DNA from 4 places in the Endothiovibrio diazotrophicus genome. Region 4 is predicted to be linked to each of the others. Evidence: predicted binding sites of a transcription regulator. Region 4 holds the regulator's gene; each other region holds the start of a gene.
What was found. The regulator sigma-54, encoded in region 4, starts transcription at its own class of promoters, with help from an activator protein. The targets are predictions, from matches to a motif close to TGGCANGNTNCNTGCTT.
Positions count from the first base shown of each region.

Region 1 (3,204 bases), on a different contig from region 4:
GAAGATGGAGAGGCGATCGGGATCGATCTCGATGGCCCGATCGAGGGTCTTGCCGAAGCTCTCCACGCTCTGGAACGGGAGGCCGTAGATGAAGTCCATGGAGGTCGAGCGGAAGCCCTCCCTGCGCGCCGCCTCCAACACCGCCAAGGTCTCCGCCTCCGACTGGATGCGGTTGACCGCCTTCTGCACTTGCGGGTTGAAGTCCTGAACGCCGAGGCTCATCCGGTTGAAGCCGATCTCGCGCAGCAGCGCCACCGTCTCGGCGGTGGCCTCGCGGGGATCGATCTCGATGGAGTACTCGCCGCTGTCGTCGTCACGCAGGGTGAAGTGGCGGCCGGTGACCGTCATCAGCTCGCGCATCTGGTCGTGGCTGATGAAGGTGGGGGTGCCGCCGCCCCAGTGGAGCTGGTCCACCGTGCGCGAGCGGTCGAACAGCGCGCCCTGCAGCTCCAGCTCCTTATAGATGCGATCCAGGTAGGGTTGGGCGAGGCCGCGGTCCTTGGTCGCCATCTTGTTGCAGCCGCAGTAGAAGCAGACGGTGTCGCAGAAAGGGATGTGGAAGTAGAGCGAGAGCGGTCGCAGGGGCTGCTCGGCGTTGGTCCGCGCGGCCCGCTCCCGGTACTGCGACTCGCCGAAGCCTTCGTCGAACTGCGGCGCGGTCGGGTAGGAGGTGTAGCGCGGACCGGACTTGTCGTAGCGGCGGATCAACTCCAGGTCGAATACGGTCTCTTGGCTCATTCAGTCGTCCTCTGGCGAGGTCTCCAACCCGGTGACGTGGGTGAAGTTGATCAGCCGCAGCAGGTGCTTGAACGGCAGCGCGCGGTCGCTGGCGTGGTTGACGATGTCCATGAAGGGCAGATCGCCGCTGGCCCACTGGTAGGTGCCTTCTGCCATCTGCCGCTTGATGCCGCGAATCTGCTCCTCCAGCTCGGCGAGGAAGCTGTCCGCGCCACCCATACCCTCCATGTCGTACTCCATGGCGAGCCGCAGCTCCTCCACCTCGAAGATCGCCTGATCGATCAGGTCCACATACTGTTCAACGGTTCTCGGTTTCTTGATATCCATCGCTCGATTACGGGGCTCTACGTTGGGATGGCCGACCGTTCCGTTCCCCGAAGGGGATCGAACGGCGCATTCTGCAAGGGGGTCGGGTATTCTCGCATATTCCGATGGCCCGCTTAACGGGATCTTTTCTGCAGGAATTGACCGCCATTTTTCCGACGATTCGCCGCGCCGGCCGGGAGATTGGCGGCATGAAAACTGCTTGATTTTCGCTATCGACCCACCCGGACGGGCCCACGCCCATCCACCCCGAAACGTGACGGACGAACCGAGATGAGACCACTCGCCCCCACCCTGCTCACCCTCGCCTTCGTCACCGGCGTCGCCGGTGCCGGAGAGCGCATCCTCACCTACCAGGCCGATCTCGATCAGTCGCAGTGGCAGGCCGCCGCCAGCGAGCGCTCCTGCACCCTCAGCCACGAGATCCCCAACTTCGGTCGCGCCGTGTTGCGCCGCGACATGGGACGCAAACTGGTGCTCGAGCTGGAGACCCTGCGCCCCCACCACGGCGACGGCAAGGCGCTCATCATCAGCGCCCCGCCCGGTTGGCGTCCGGGGGTCAACGCCCGGCGACTGGGCGAGGTGCAGATCGGGCGTGGCCGCACCCCCTTCCGCATCGAAGGGACGATGATCGACCAGATTGCCGCCGCCCTTGAGCAGGGGATGAGCCCGACCCTGCGCTACGAGGACCCACCCGGCGTGGTGGAGACCAAGGTCGCCCTCACCGCCATCCATTTCGACGAGGGGTATCGTGAATTCCTCGCCTGCGCCGACTCGCTCACCCCCACCTTCGAGCAGGTGAAGTTCAAGGTGCTCCACTTCGACAGCGACAGCACGCGACTCACCGAAGAGACCCGCGAATACCTCGATCTGGTGATCGAATACCTCAACGCCACCAGCCGGGTGCGCAAGGTGTTGGTGGACGGCCACTCCGACATGCGTGGCACCACCAAATACAACCAGCGGATCTCGCTGACCCGGGCCGCCAACGTGGAGCTCTACCTGACCAACCGGGGCATCGACAAGAAGCTGATCAAGGTGCGCGCCTTCGGCCGCTCGCGGCCGGTGGCGAGCAACAAGACCGAGGAGGGACGTTCGAAGAACCGCCGCGTGGAGATCGAGGTGCTGCAGTAAGGGACAGACGAGCGATAACGCATCCACCGGGCGCCGGTCGGACGGAGCGATCCCCGTGGAATTGCCACTGCCTTCGTTTTGATCGGATGCGCTGTCGCGTCTCTGCCCCTACGTCCTCACGCCCCCGTTGCGGAAAAAAAGCTCACCGTGCGAACCGCCGCACCACCCGCTCGGCCAGCAACAGGGCCAGCACCGCGCCGTAGATCCCCACTTCCAGATAGTCATGCCCCTTCGCCTTCCACAGGAAATGGAGCACGGCGAGGGCCGCCGCCGGATAGACCAGCCGGTGGAGCCGCCGCCAATTGCGGCCGAGGCGGCGGATCATGGCGCCGGTGGAGGTGAGCGCCAGGGGCAGCAACAGCAGCTGGGCGGTGAAACCGACGGTGATGTAGGGGCGTTTGAACAGGTCGGCGGCGATCTCCGGCCACAGGAACCAGCGGTCGAGCCACAACCAGAGGGTGAAGTGGAGGGCGGCGTAGAAGAAGGCGAACAACCCCACCATCCGCCGGAAGCGCAACGCCCCGCTCCACCCCGCCCGGCGCAATGGCGACAGCGCCAGGGTCGCCAGCAGCAGACGCAATGCCCAGTCGCCACTGGAGTGGATCGACGCCTCCACCGGATTGGCCCCCAAGCGGTCGGCGTAGAACCCCCACGCGCCGATCAACGCCGGGAGAAGGCAGAGAAAAAACAGCAGCGGTTTCGCCACGCGCATCCGTCATCCGTCCACTTGATCGGTAATTGGCGAACGCCGTCAAAAATAGCGCTGAAGGTCCATCCCGGCATAGAGGTGGGCCACTTCGTCGGCATAGCCGTTGAAGGGCAGGGTCGGCCGGCGACGCAGTTCACCGATGCGCCGCTCGTAGCGCTGGCTCCAGCGCGGATGGTCCACCTCGGGATTGACGTTGGCATAGAAGCCGTACTCCCCGGGATTGGAGGTGGACCAGGAGGTGGGCGGCTGGCGCTCGTCCAGGCGGATGCGGACGATCGACTTGATGCTCTTGAAGCCGT
Region 1 is NZ_BAAHXB010000114.1:2,802-6,005, forward strand. It holds gene hemN (oxygen-independent coproporphyrinogen III oxidase) at 1-738, opposite strand, end outside; gene ACYQ2W_RS21145 (hypothetical protein) at 739-1,065, opposite strand; gene ACYQ2W_RS21150 (flagellar protein MotY) at 1,336-2,196, shown strand; gene ACYQ2W_RS21155 (protein-methionine-sulfoxide reductase heme-binding subunit MsrQ) at 2,339-2,908, opposite strand; gene msrP (protein-methionine-sulfoxide reductase catalytic subunit MsrP) at 2,948-3,204, opposite strand, start outside.
Region 1: ACYQ2W_RS21150 (flagellar protein MotY) is a predicted target of sigma-54. The motif match lies at 1,250-1,266, and genes of this name have one in related genera.

Region 2 (3,204 bases), on a different contig from region 4:
AGGTGAGGCGCAAATCCCGGTCCAGCAGCAGTACCGCGGAGGTCAGGTTGTCGAGAATTCGTTGGCTGAAGTTTTCCACGGCGCCACCGTATGCAATTTGTCTTCCAGAGCGGGGAAATCGCGCAAGGCCGCGATTTCCCCGTGTTTGATAGGGGCATGTGGGGGTGTTGGGTGACTGCTGCGCACTATTATAGGGCGGTGGCACTGGGAAGGGGCGTGGGGAGGGGTGCCAGACGTCAGGCGTCAGGCGTCAGGCGTCAGGCGTCAGGCGTCAGGCGTCAGGAGAGGCTATCCCCGTAAACGGGAATTCTCCAACCACCATGGCGCGCACGGCGCGCCCTATAGGGCGGGCTGCGCCCGCCGACGCCGGTGAGAGATTCTCCCGATTTGCGAGGCATGCCCAACGCACCACCCTACGAAGCGCAGCCCCGGTCTCCACCAGGGGGTATATCCTTCAACACACTTTTCCACAAAAAAAGGCCCCGCAATGCGGGGCCCTTTTTCACTCAGCGAATGCTGATTTTTTCGTTAGAAAAAATCAGAGGCTGTAGTACATGTCGTACTCCACCGGATGGGTGGTCATGCGCATGCGGGTGACCTCTTCCATCTTCAGGGCGATGTAGGCGTCGATCATGTCGTCGGTGAACACGCCACCCTTGGTCAGGAACTCGCGGTCGGCGTCCAGGGCGTCCAGGGCCATGTCCAGGCTGTGGCAGACGGTGGGGATCTGGGCGGCCTCCTCGGCGGGCAGGTCGTACAGGTCCTTGTCCATCGCGTCGCCGGGGTGGATCTTGTTCTGGATGCCGTCGATGCCGGCCATCAGGTAGGCGGCGAAGCAGAGGTAGGGGTTGGCGGTGGGATCACCGAAACGCACCTCGATACGACGCGCCTTGGGGGTCATCACGTAGGGGATACGGATGGAGGCGGAACGGTTGCGGGCGGAGTAGGCCAGCATCACCGGGGCCTCGAAGCCGGGCACCAGACGCTTGTAGGAGTTGGTGGAGGCGTTGGCGAAGGCGTTCAGCGCACGGGCGTGCTTGATGATGCCGCCGATGTAGTACAGCGCGGTCTCGGACAGGCCGCCGTAGAGGTCGCCGGCAAACAGGTTGGTGCCATCCTTCGACAGCGACATGTGGACGTGCATGCCGGAGCCGTTGTCGCCGACGATCGGCTTGGGCATGAAGGTGGCGGTCTTGCCATAGGCGTGGGCGACGTTCTGCACGCAGTACTTGAGGATCAGCACCTCATCGGCCTTCTTCACCAGGGGGTTGGCGCCGGTGCCGATCTCGCACTGGCCGGCGGTGGCCACCTCGTGGTGATGCACCTCGACGGTGAGGCCCATCTCGCTCATCGCGTCGCACATGGAGGCGCGGATGTCGTGCAGGGAGTCGACCGGGGGAACCGGGAAGTAGCCGCCCTTGACGCCGGGGCGGTGCCCCATGTTGCCACCCTCGTAGGTGCGCTCGGAGTTCCACTCGGCCTCTTCGGAATCGATCTTGACGAAGGAGCCGGAGAGATCAGCGCCCCAGCGGACGTCGTCGAGGATGAAGAACTCGGGCTCGGGACCGAACAGCGCGGTGTCGCCGATACCGGTGGACTTCAGGTAGGCCTCGGCGCGGTGGCCGACGGAGCGCGGGTCGCGCTCGTAGCCCTGCATGGTGGCGGGCTCGACGATGTCGCAACGGATGATGACGGTGGGATCCTCGAAGAAGGGATCGAGCACGGCGGTGTCGGCGTCGGGCATGAGGATCATGTCGGACTCGTTGATCCCCTTCCAGCCGGAGATGGAGGAGCCGTCGAACATCTTGCCGTCGGCGAAGAACCCGTCATCGACGTCGCTGGCGGGAATGGTGACGTGCTGCTCCTTGCCGCGGGTGTCGCAGAAGCGCAGGTCAACCCACTTCACGTCCTTCTCTTTGATCATGTTGATAACGTCGGTACCGGACATTGGTGCTCCTCCTGAAAGGGTGATGCAGTTTGTTTAAGGTTCCCGCGGCCGGCGGGAGGGGCAAAAAACGCCCCATGGGATAGCAGGTTCCATGCCACGAATCACACGCGGTAAGTACGCGTATTTACTCACGGATCACGGAGTTCGGCCCCGGCCGGCCGCACTATCTCGGCGCAACAACAGGCGCCAATGCACCTTTATTGTGCAGACTTCTTACGTTTCAGTGAAAACGGACCACCACCGGGCCCAGCTCCTTCACCGTAACGGCGAGGGCGTTGAACGCCGCGGCGATCTCCTCGGCCCGCGCCGGGTCGACGCCTTCGCCCATCGGGATCAGCAACTCCGGCTCGATCCGCCCGAACAGGTAGTGCAGCCGCACCGCCTCCACCCGGTGCTCCTCGCACAGGGCCCGCCACGGCTCCCCGAGGCGTTTCAGCAACGAGTCGCGTAGCGGCAGATGTTGGCACGAAGACCCCGCCTCGTCATCCTCCGGATCGATGTGGACGGTGACGTCACTCACCTCGTCGATCTTGCGAATCAGGGTAGCGCGCACCGTCTCACTGATCTGATGGCCTTCGGAGACGCTGATGCGGGGATCGGTGAGGATGATGTGGACGTCCACCAGGGCGTCGGCCCCCATCCGGCGGGTGCGCAGCAGATGGAGCTCCTCCACCCCCGGCACCGCCAGGATGGTGCGCTCGATCTCCACCACCTTCTCCCGCTCCAGGGCGGTATCGATCAACTCGTGGATGGCGGTCCAGCCGAGGTCGAAGCCGATCTTCGTCACCATCAGGGCGACGATCGCCGCGGCAATCGCATCCAGGTAGCCGAGACCGGCCATGGAGCCGGCGATGCCCACCACCACCACCACCGAGGAGACGGCATCCGAACGGTGATGCCAGGCGTTGGCCTTGAGCAGGTTGGAGCGCAACCGGCGCGCCACCACCATGGTGTAGTGGTAGAGCCCCTCCTTGGCGAAGATGGAGGCGGCGGCACCGGCCATGGCGAGCCAGCCCGGATGGAGCTGGAGATCGGTGTCGAACAGCCGCAACACCGCATCCCACAGGATGCCGAGACCCACCGCGATCAGGATCACTCCCAGGATCACCGTCGCCAGGGTCTCGATGCGGCCATGACCGTAGGGATGCTCCTCGTCGGCCTCCTTGGAGCCGTGCTTGGAGGCGATCAGCACCAACACGTCGGTGGCCAGGTCGGAGAGGGAGTGGACGCCGTCGGCCACCAGCGCCTGGGAGTTG
Region 2 is NZ_BAAHXB010000006.1:14,782-17,985, forward strand. It holds gene glnL (nitrogen regulation protein NR(II)) at 1-79, opposite strand, end outside; gene glnA (glutamate--ammonia ligase) at 539-1,948, opposite strand; gene ACYQ2W_RS02930 (cation diffusion facilitator family transporter) at 2,169-3,204, opposite strand, start outside.
Region 2: glnA (glutamate--ammonia ligase) is a predicted target of sigma-54. The motif match lies at 2,029-2,045, and genes of this name have one in related genera.

Region 3 (3,204 bases), on a different contig from region 4:
GATGCGCCGCACTCCGCCCCATCGCGGCCTAGGGGCCGCTCCTACAGGGTTCGGCGATCCTCAGGCCGCCGCCAGCGCCAGCTTCTCCGGCGGGATGCCGGTGAGGCTCCCCGGCGGGTTGATCGGCTCACCGGCGGCGTCGAGGATCGCCCCCTCGATGGGGCAGATCGCCGCGCACTGCGGCTCGCTGAAGTGGCCATCACACTCAGTACACTTGCCCGCATCGATGGTGAAATGCGGCTTCGCCTCACTGATCGCCTGCTCCGGGCAGAGCGGCTCGCAGGCGTAGCAGTTGACGCAGGACTCGATGATCTTCAGGGCCATGATTCACCTCTTCAGATTAAGATTGGCCACGGAGCCACGGAGGACACGGAGCAGACCTCTTCTTCCGCCTCCGTGCCCTCCGTGGCTCCGTGGCGAATTCCTAAGCGACCGACGCGTGAGCCGCGGACTCGGCCAGCTTGCCGCTCTCGGCAAGGGTCCGGTAGGCCTTGGCCACCGCGGCGTCGATCTCCTCCATGGCGAACTCCACCATCGGCTGGATGCCGGCGGCCTCCAGGCCGGTCCACGGCTCCAGGCCGACCCGCGAGCAGAGCACCGCCTCGCACCCGTCCAGCGAGCGGATGATCTGATCGAGACGGCTCTCGGCGCCGCACTCGTCGCTGCCGGTGCAGTAGTTGGTGGCCTGGCGCGGCCCGATGAAGCGCACCCCCTCGGGGCTCGCCTCGTAGACCAGGAACTCCTTGGCGTAACCGAAGTGCTCGTTGACCACGCCGAAGCCCTTGGTCGCCACCGCGATCAAGGCCGGGCGGGTCGCCACCTGCGGCGCGCTGCGCTTGAGCTGATCCAGGGAGATCACCGCGACGGCGGCGTTGTCGTCCATCCGCTGCTTGATCTCCTCATGGACCTTGGCCCGCCGTTCCATGGCAGCGCCGTAATCGATCTCCATCAGCTCCACCTTCTCGGTGGTGAACTCGGAACCGCGATCCTCGCCGAGCATGCCCACCGCGTCGGCGCGGCACTGGCGGCAGTGACGCATCATGTTCATGTCGCCGGCGCAGGCGTCCTGCAGCGAGGCCAGCTCGGCGTCGCTCGGGCTGGGGTGCTCCATCACGCCGTAGTAAGTGCCGTGCTCGGCCTCGGCGATCAGCGGCATGATGTTGTGGAGGAAGGCGCCGCGCGCCTTCACCGCCTGGTTCACCTCTTTCAGGTGCTGGTCGTTGACGCCGGGGATCATCACTGAGTTGACCTTCACCAGCACCCCCTTCTCGGCGAGCAGTTCGAGCGACTTCATCTGCTGTTCGAGGAGGATCCTGGCGCCCTTCACGCCGCGGATGCGGCGGTGGTTCCAGAAGATCCAGGGGTAGATCTTGGCGCCGATCTCGGGGTCGATGGCGTTGATGGTGAGGGTGACGTGGCTGATGTTGTACTTGGCCAGCTCCTCGACGTGCTCGGGCAGGTTGAGGCCGTTGGTGGAGACACAGAGCTTGATGTCCGGGGTCTCCGCGGCGAGGCGGCGGAAGGTCTCGAAGGTGCGCTCGGGGTTGGCCATGGCATCCCCGGGGCCGGCGATGCCGACCACCGTCATCTGCGGGATCTCGGCGGCCACCGCCTTGACCTTGCGCACCGCCTGATCGGGGGTGAGCACCTCGGAGACCACGCCGGGGCGCGACTCGTTGGAGCAGTCGTACTTGCGGTTGCAGTAGTTGCACTGGATGTTGCAGGCCGGGGCCACCGCCACATGCATGCGGGCGAAGTGGTGGTGGGCCTTCTCGGAGTAGCAGGGGTGATCCCGCACCTGGTCGCGGATGTGCTCGGGCAGACCGGCGAGCGGCTCCGGGCGTCCTGCCCTCTCGCCGCATACAGGTCCTCCTGACCCTAACTGGTCTTCGCTGCCGCCGCAGGAGGAGGCGGAGCAGCCGCCGGCGGATTCGATCGGAGTGAGCTGGGTGGAACAGGCCATGGTTTTCTCCCCAAGTTTCGTATGGGAGGGGGTAGAGCAAGGGGCGTGCCCTGTCCGGCAGGGTAGCGTTTTATTGTTTTTTCATTGACTTAGCAATTAACCGCGTAGGCTACCCGTGTATTGCATGGCACCTTCGGGGGCAGTTTTGTGACGGATGCGACAAGGACTGCGGGGTTCGGGGCAGGGGGGATTGTCGGGTTTTCACCAAGTGCCTGGTTCAGCGTTGGATGATTGGCCATGAAGGGCGGGCAAAGAGGAACGAAGGACAGTAACCCACGGGAGCAGGTTCCAACCCCGTAGGTCGCGGCTACCGCCGCGACGGAACGGAGGCAGCGGGGTGTGAACGGAAGCGTTCTTTCCGAACGAGCCGCGACGTTCGGACGGTTTCGGCGTGGAATCAGACAACGGTGCTTCCGTTCGCGTCGGCGCGGTAGCGCCAACCTACGGGAAGGCTTCCTTTCACGTCCACGGCGGCTTCGTCACCGTCAACGTTAATCTCTCGGTGCTCTACTGCCCCCCTACAACTGATCGACCCCGTTGGGACATCAGCGAGGTTGCGGTATAACGGGCGCCCGTTCCCACCCACCGGAGACCACCGTGATCCTCGCCACCCTCGCCGACGCCGCCCGCTACGCCCCGCTCCACCCGCTGTTCGCCGAGGCGTTCCGCTTCCTCGCCCACCCCGACCTGGCGCAGTTGCCGGAGGGGCGCCACCCGATCAAGGGCGAGCGGCTCTTCGCCATCGTCGCCAAGGGGGCGGCACGACCCCGCGAGGAGGCGCCGCTGGAGGTCCACCGGCGCTACATCGACATCCAGTACGTGATCGCCGGCAACGACGAGATGGGCTGGCGTCCGCTGGGCGACTGCACCGATCCGGCGGGGGCCTACGACGAGGAGCGCGACCTGCTCTTCTTCCGCGACGCCCCGCGCGCCTGGTTCACCGTACGTCCCGGCGACTACGCGCTGTTCCTGCCCGGCGATGCCCACGCACCGATGACCGGCAGCGGCGAGATCCACAAGGTGGTGGTGAAAGTGGCGGTGGAGTGAGGCGGAAGAGGAGGCTTTAACCGCAGATTTCGCAGATTGACGCAGATTATTGGTCTTCCAGATCTGCGTTCATCTGCGCAATCTGCGGTTCACTCTTCTTCTTGCCGTTACCGCTTGAGATGGGCGGCCAGCGCGGAGTCCATGGTGGCGGCGTGGTGGCGAAACCAGTTGGGCACCTCGGCGAGATAGGCACG
Region 3 is NZ_BAAHXB010000015.1:43,860-47,063, reverse strand. It holds gene ACYQ2W_RS06365 (4Fe-4S binding protein) at 61-324, opposite strand; gene nifB (nitrogenase cofactor biosynthesis protein NifB) at 425-1,963, opposite strand; gene ACYQ2W_RS06355 (NanQ anomerase/TabA/YiaL family protein) at 2,561-3,010, shown strand; gene ACYQ2W_RS06350 (bacteriohemerythrin) at 3,118-3,204, opposite strand, start outside.
Region 3: nifB (nitrogenase cofactor biosynthesis protein NifB) is a predicted target of sigma-54. The motif match lies at 1,998-2,014, and genes of this name have one in related genera.

Region 4 (3,204 bases):
CATGATGATGCCCCGCTTGCTGCCCAACGAACTGCTCGCCACCCTGCCCGGATTCGTCCGCTACGACCTGGCCGACGCGCTGACCGATCCGCGGGCGCTGACCTTCGGCGAGACCCACCGTTTCGGCGAGTGGGAGCTGCGCCTGGAGGAGGACGTCGAGGAGCCGGGGCGCATCCACTGCATCCTCACGCTGGAGGAGGAGGGACAGCTCCACCTGATGCTCGATTCCCGCGGCGAGGAGGCCGAGCTGTTCGCCTGCCACGGCGGCGGCTGCGCCTGCGACGCCCGTCTCGGCATGGAGTTCTGCGCCAAGCCGGAGCGCTGGTTGGCCCCCCTGCCGGTGCCGGTGCGCTGGCTCTGACCCAGTGCGAAGGAGGTGGCACCTTGTGGCCATGCCCGGGGGGGGGGGCATCGCCACCCGCGTAGCGTAGCCGTAACCAAATCCGACGATTTGGCATACAATGGGCCCGATTCTTGTAAGGGTGGCCCCGCGGCGATGACGCATATTCGGTTCGTATCATGAAGCAGTCGCTTCAACTCCGGCTCGGTCAGTACCTGACCATGACTCCCCAACTGCAGCAGGCGATCCGTCTGCTGCAGCTCTCGACCCTGGAACTGCAGATGGAGGTGCAGCAGGCATTGGAGAGCAATCCGATGCTGGAATCGGGGGAGGACGACGAGATCGAGGGCTACGCCGGGGCGGAGGCGGAGAGCAACCGCCAGGAGCGGGAGGCGCCGGCGGAGGAGTCCTCCTCCTCGGGCGACGACTTCGAGGCGCCGGTCGCGGCCGAGGAGCGCGAGCGCGACTTCGAGTCCGACGCCACGATGCCCGACGACCTGCCGGTGGACAGTGTGTGGGAGGACGTCTACGACGGCGCCACCGCCTACTCGCGCAACGACGAGGGGGAGGAGCGGGTCTTCGAGTACGCCGACACCTCCGGCCGTTCGCTGCGCGACCACCTGGTGTGGCAGATGGAGCTGTCGCGCTTCAGCGAGACCGACGAGGCGATCGCCGAGGCGATCATCGACGCCATCGACGAGGACGGCTATCTCAAGCAGTCCCTCGACGAGCTCCACGAGGGGCTCGCCGACCAGGGGCTGGAGGTGGAACCTGACGAGGTGGCGGCGGTGCTGCGCCGGATCCAGGCGATGGACCCCGCCGGCGTCGCCGCCCGCGACCTCGGCGAGTGCCTGGTGTTGCAACTGCGCCAGCTGCCCGCCGACACCCCGTGGCGGACCGAGGCGATGGCGCTGGTCGGCGAGCACATCGAGCTGCTCGGCAACCGCGACTTCAAGACCCTGATGCGGCGGATGAAGCTGGCCGAGGAGCAGCTCTCCGAGGTGCTCGACCTGGTGCGCACCCTCAACCCGCGCCCCGGCTCGGCGATCGAGCAGGCCGCCCCCCAATACATCGTCCCCGACGTCTTCGTGCGCAAGCTGAAGGGGCGCTGGGTGGTCGAGCTGAACCCCGAGGCGGCCCCCAAGATCCGCGTCAACAGCTACTACGCCAGCCTCCTCGGGCGGGCCGGCGGCGGCGAGCTGAAGGGGCAGTTGCAGGAGGCGCGCTGGCTGATCAAGAGCCTGCAGAGCCGCAGCGAGACCCTGCTCAAGGTGGCCACCGCCATCGTCGAGCGTCAGCAGGCGTTCCTCGAGCAGGGTGAGGAGGCGATGCGCCCGCTGGTGCTGCGTGATGTGGCCGAGACGGTCGAGATGCACGAGTCGACCATCTCGCGGATCACCACCCAGAAGTTCATGCACACCCCCCGCGGCATCTTCGAATTCAAGTATTTCTTCTCCAGCCACGTCGGCACCGCCGACGGCGGGGAGGCCTCCTCGACCGCCATCCGTGCCCGGATCAGGAAGCTGATCGCCGCCGAGGAGCCGCGTAAGCCGTTGAGCGACAACAAATTGGCCAAGATGCTCGAGGGCGAGGGGATCAACGTGGCGCGGCGCACCGTGGCCAAATACCGCGAGGCGATGAATATCCCCGCCTCCAACGAGCGGAAACGGCTACAATAGCCGGCCCTCCCGCCGGGGGACGGATCGCCGCCTCTTTCGGCGCAACCGATACGAAAACGATTCTTGAGGAGTCTCGACCGATGCAACTGAACCTGACCGGCCACCACGTGGACATCACCGATGCCATGCGCAACTACGTCAACGAGAAGACCGAGCGGCTGGAGCGTCACTTCGACCAGATGACCAACGTGCATGTGGTGCTCAGCGTGGAGAAGCTGCGCAACAAGGCCGAGGCGACCATCCACGTCAACGGCGCCGATCTCTTCGCCGACGCCGAGCACGAGGACATGTACGCCGCCATCGATGCCCTCGCCGACAAGCTGGACCGGCAGATCAAGAAGCACAAAGAGAAGCTCACCGACCATCGCAAGTAACCACGGTTCGGCCCCGTGGCGGCGTGCCTCGGGGTCCCCTTCCCAGGGGCCATAGACCATGCAACTGAGCGAACTACTCTGCCGGGAGTGCAGCACCCGGACCCTTCAGGCAGGGAGCAAGAAGCGGGCGTTGGAACTGGTCAGCGAGATGATCGCCAACCACCTCGACGCCCTCACCCAGGCGGAGATCTTCGATAGCCTGATCGGCCGCGAGCGGCTCGGCTCCACCGGCATGGGCCACGGAGTGGCCATCCCCCACGGCCGCGTCAAGGGCATCGCCCGGGCCATCGGCGCCTTCGTCCGCCTGGAGCAGGCGGTGGACTTCGATGCCATCGACCGCCAGCCGGTGGACCTGCTGTTTTTCCTCCTGGTGCCCGAGCACTACACCGACGAACATCTGCAGATCCTCTCCACCCTGGCCGAGATGTTCAGCGACGAGCCGTTCTGCGCCACCCTGCGGGCGGCGGCCGACGACGCCTCGCTCTATCGCCTGATCGTCGACTGGCAGCCCGCCTCCAGCGCCCTGCAATGAAACGCACCGTCACCGCCGAGCAGCTCTACCGTGCCCTCCGCGGGCGGCTGGGGCTCTCCTGGGAGGAGGGCGGGCAGCGGGAGGCGTGCATCGTCGGCGACTGCACCGAGCTGGAGACCGGCCGCTGTCTGGTGGGCCACCTCAACCTGATCCACCCCTGCCGTATCCAGGTCCTCGACCGCCAGGAGTTGCAGCACCTCGACTCCCTCGGCGACAACTCCCGCGACGACAGCCTCGACATGGTCTTCTCCTCGCGGGTGGGGATGGTGATCGTCGCCG
Region 4 is NZ_BAAHXB010000009.1:51,205-54,408, forward strand. It holds gene ACYQ2W_RS04300 (hypothetical protein) at 2-361, shown strand; gene ACYQ2W_RS04305 (RNA polymerase factor sigma-54) at 520-2,019, shown strand; gene hpf (ribosome hibernation promoting factor) at 2,100-2,393, shown strand; gene ptsN (PTS IIA-like nitrogen regulatory protein PtsN) at 2,452-2,925, shown strand; gene hprK (HPr(Ser) kinase/phosphatase) at 2,922-3,204, shown strand, end outside.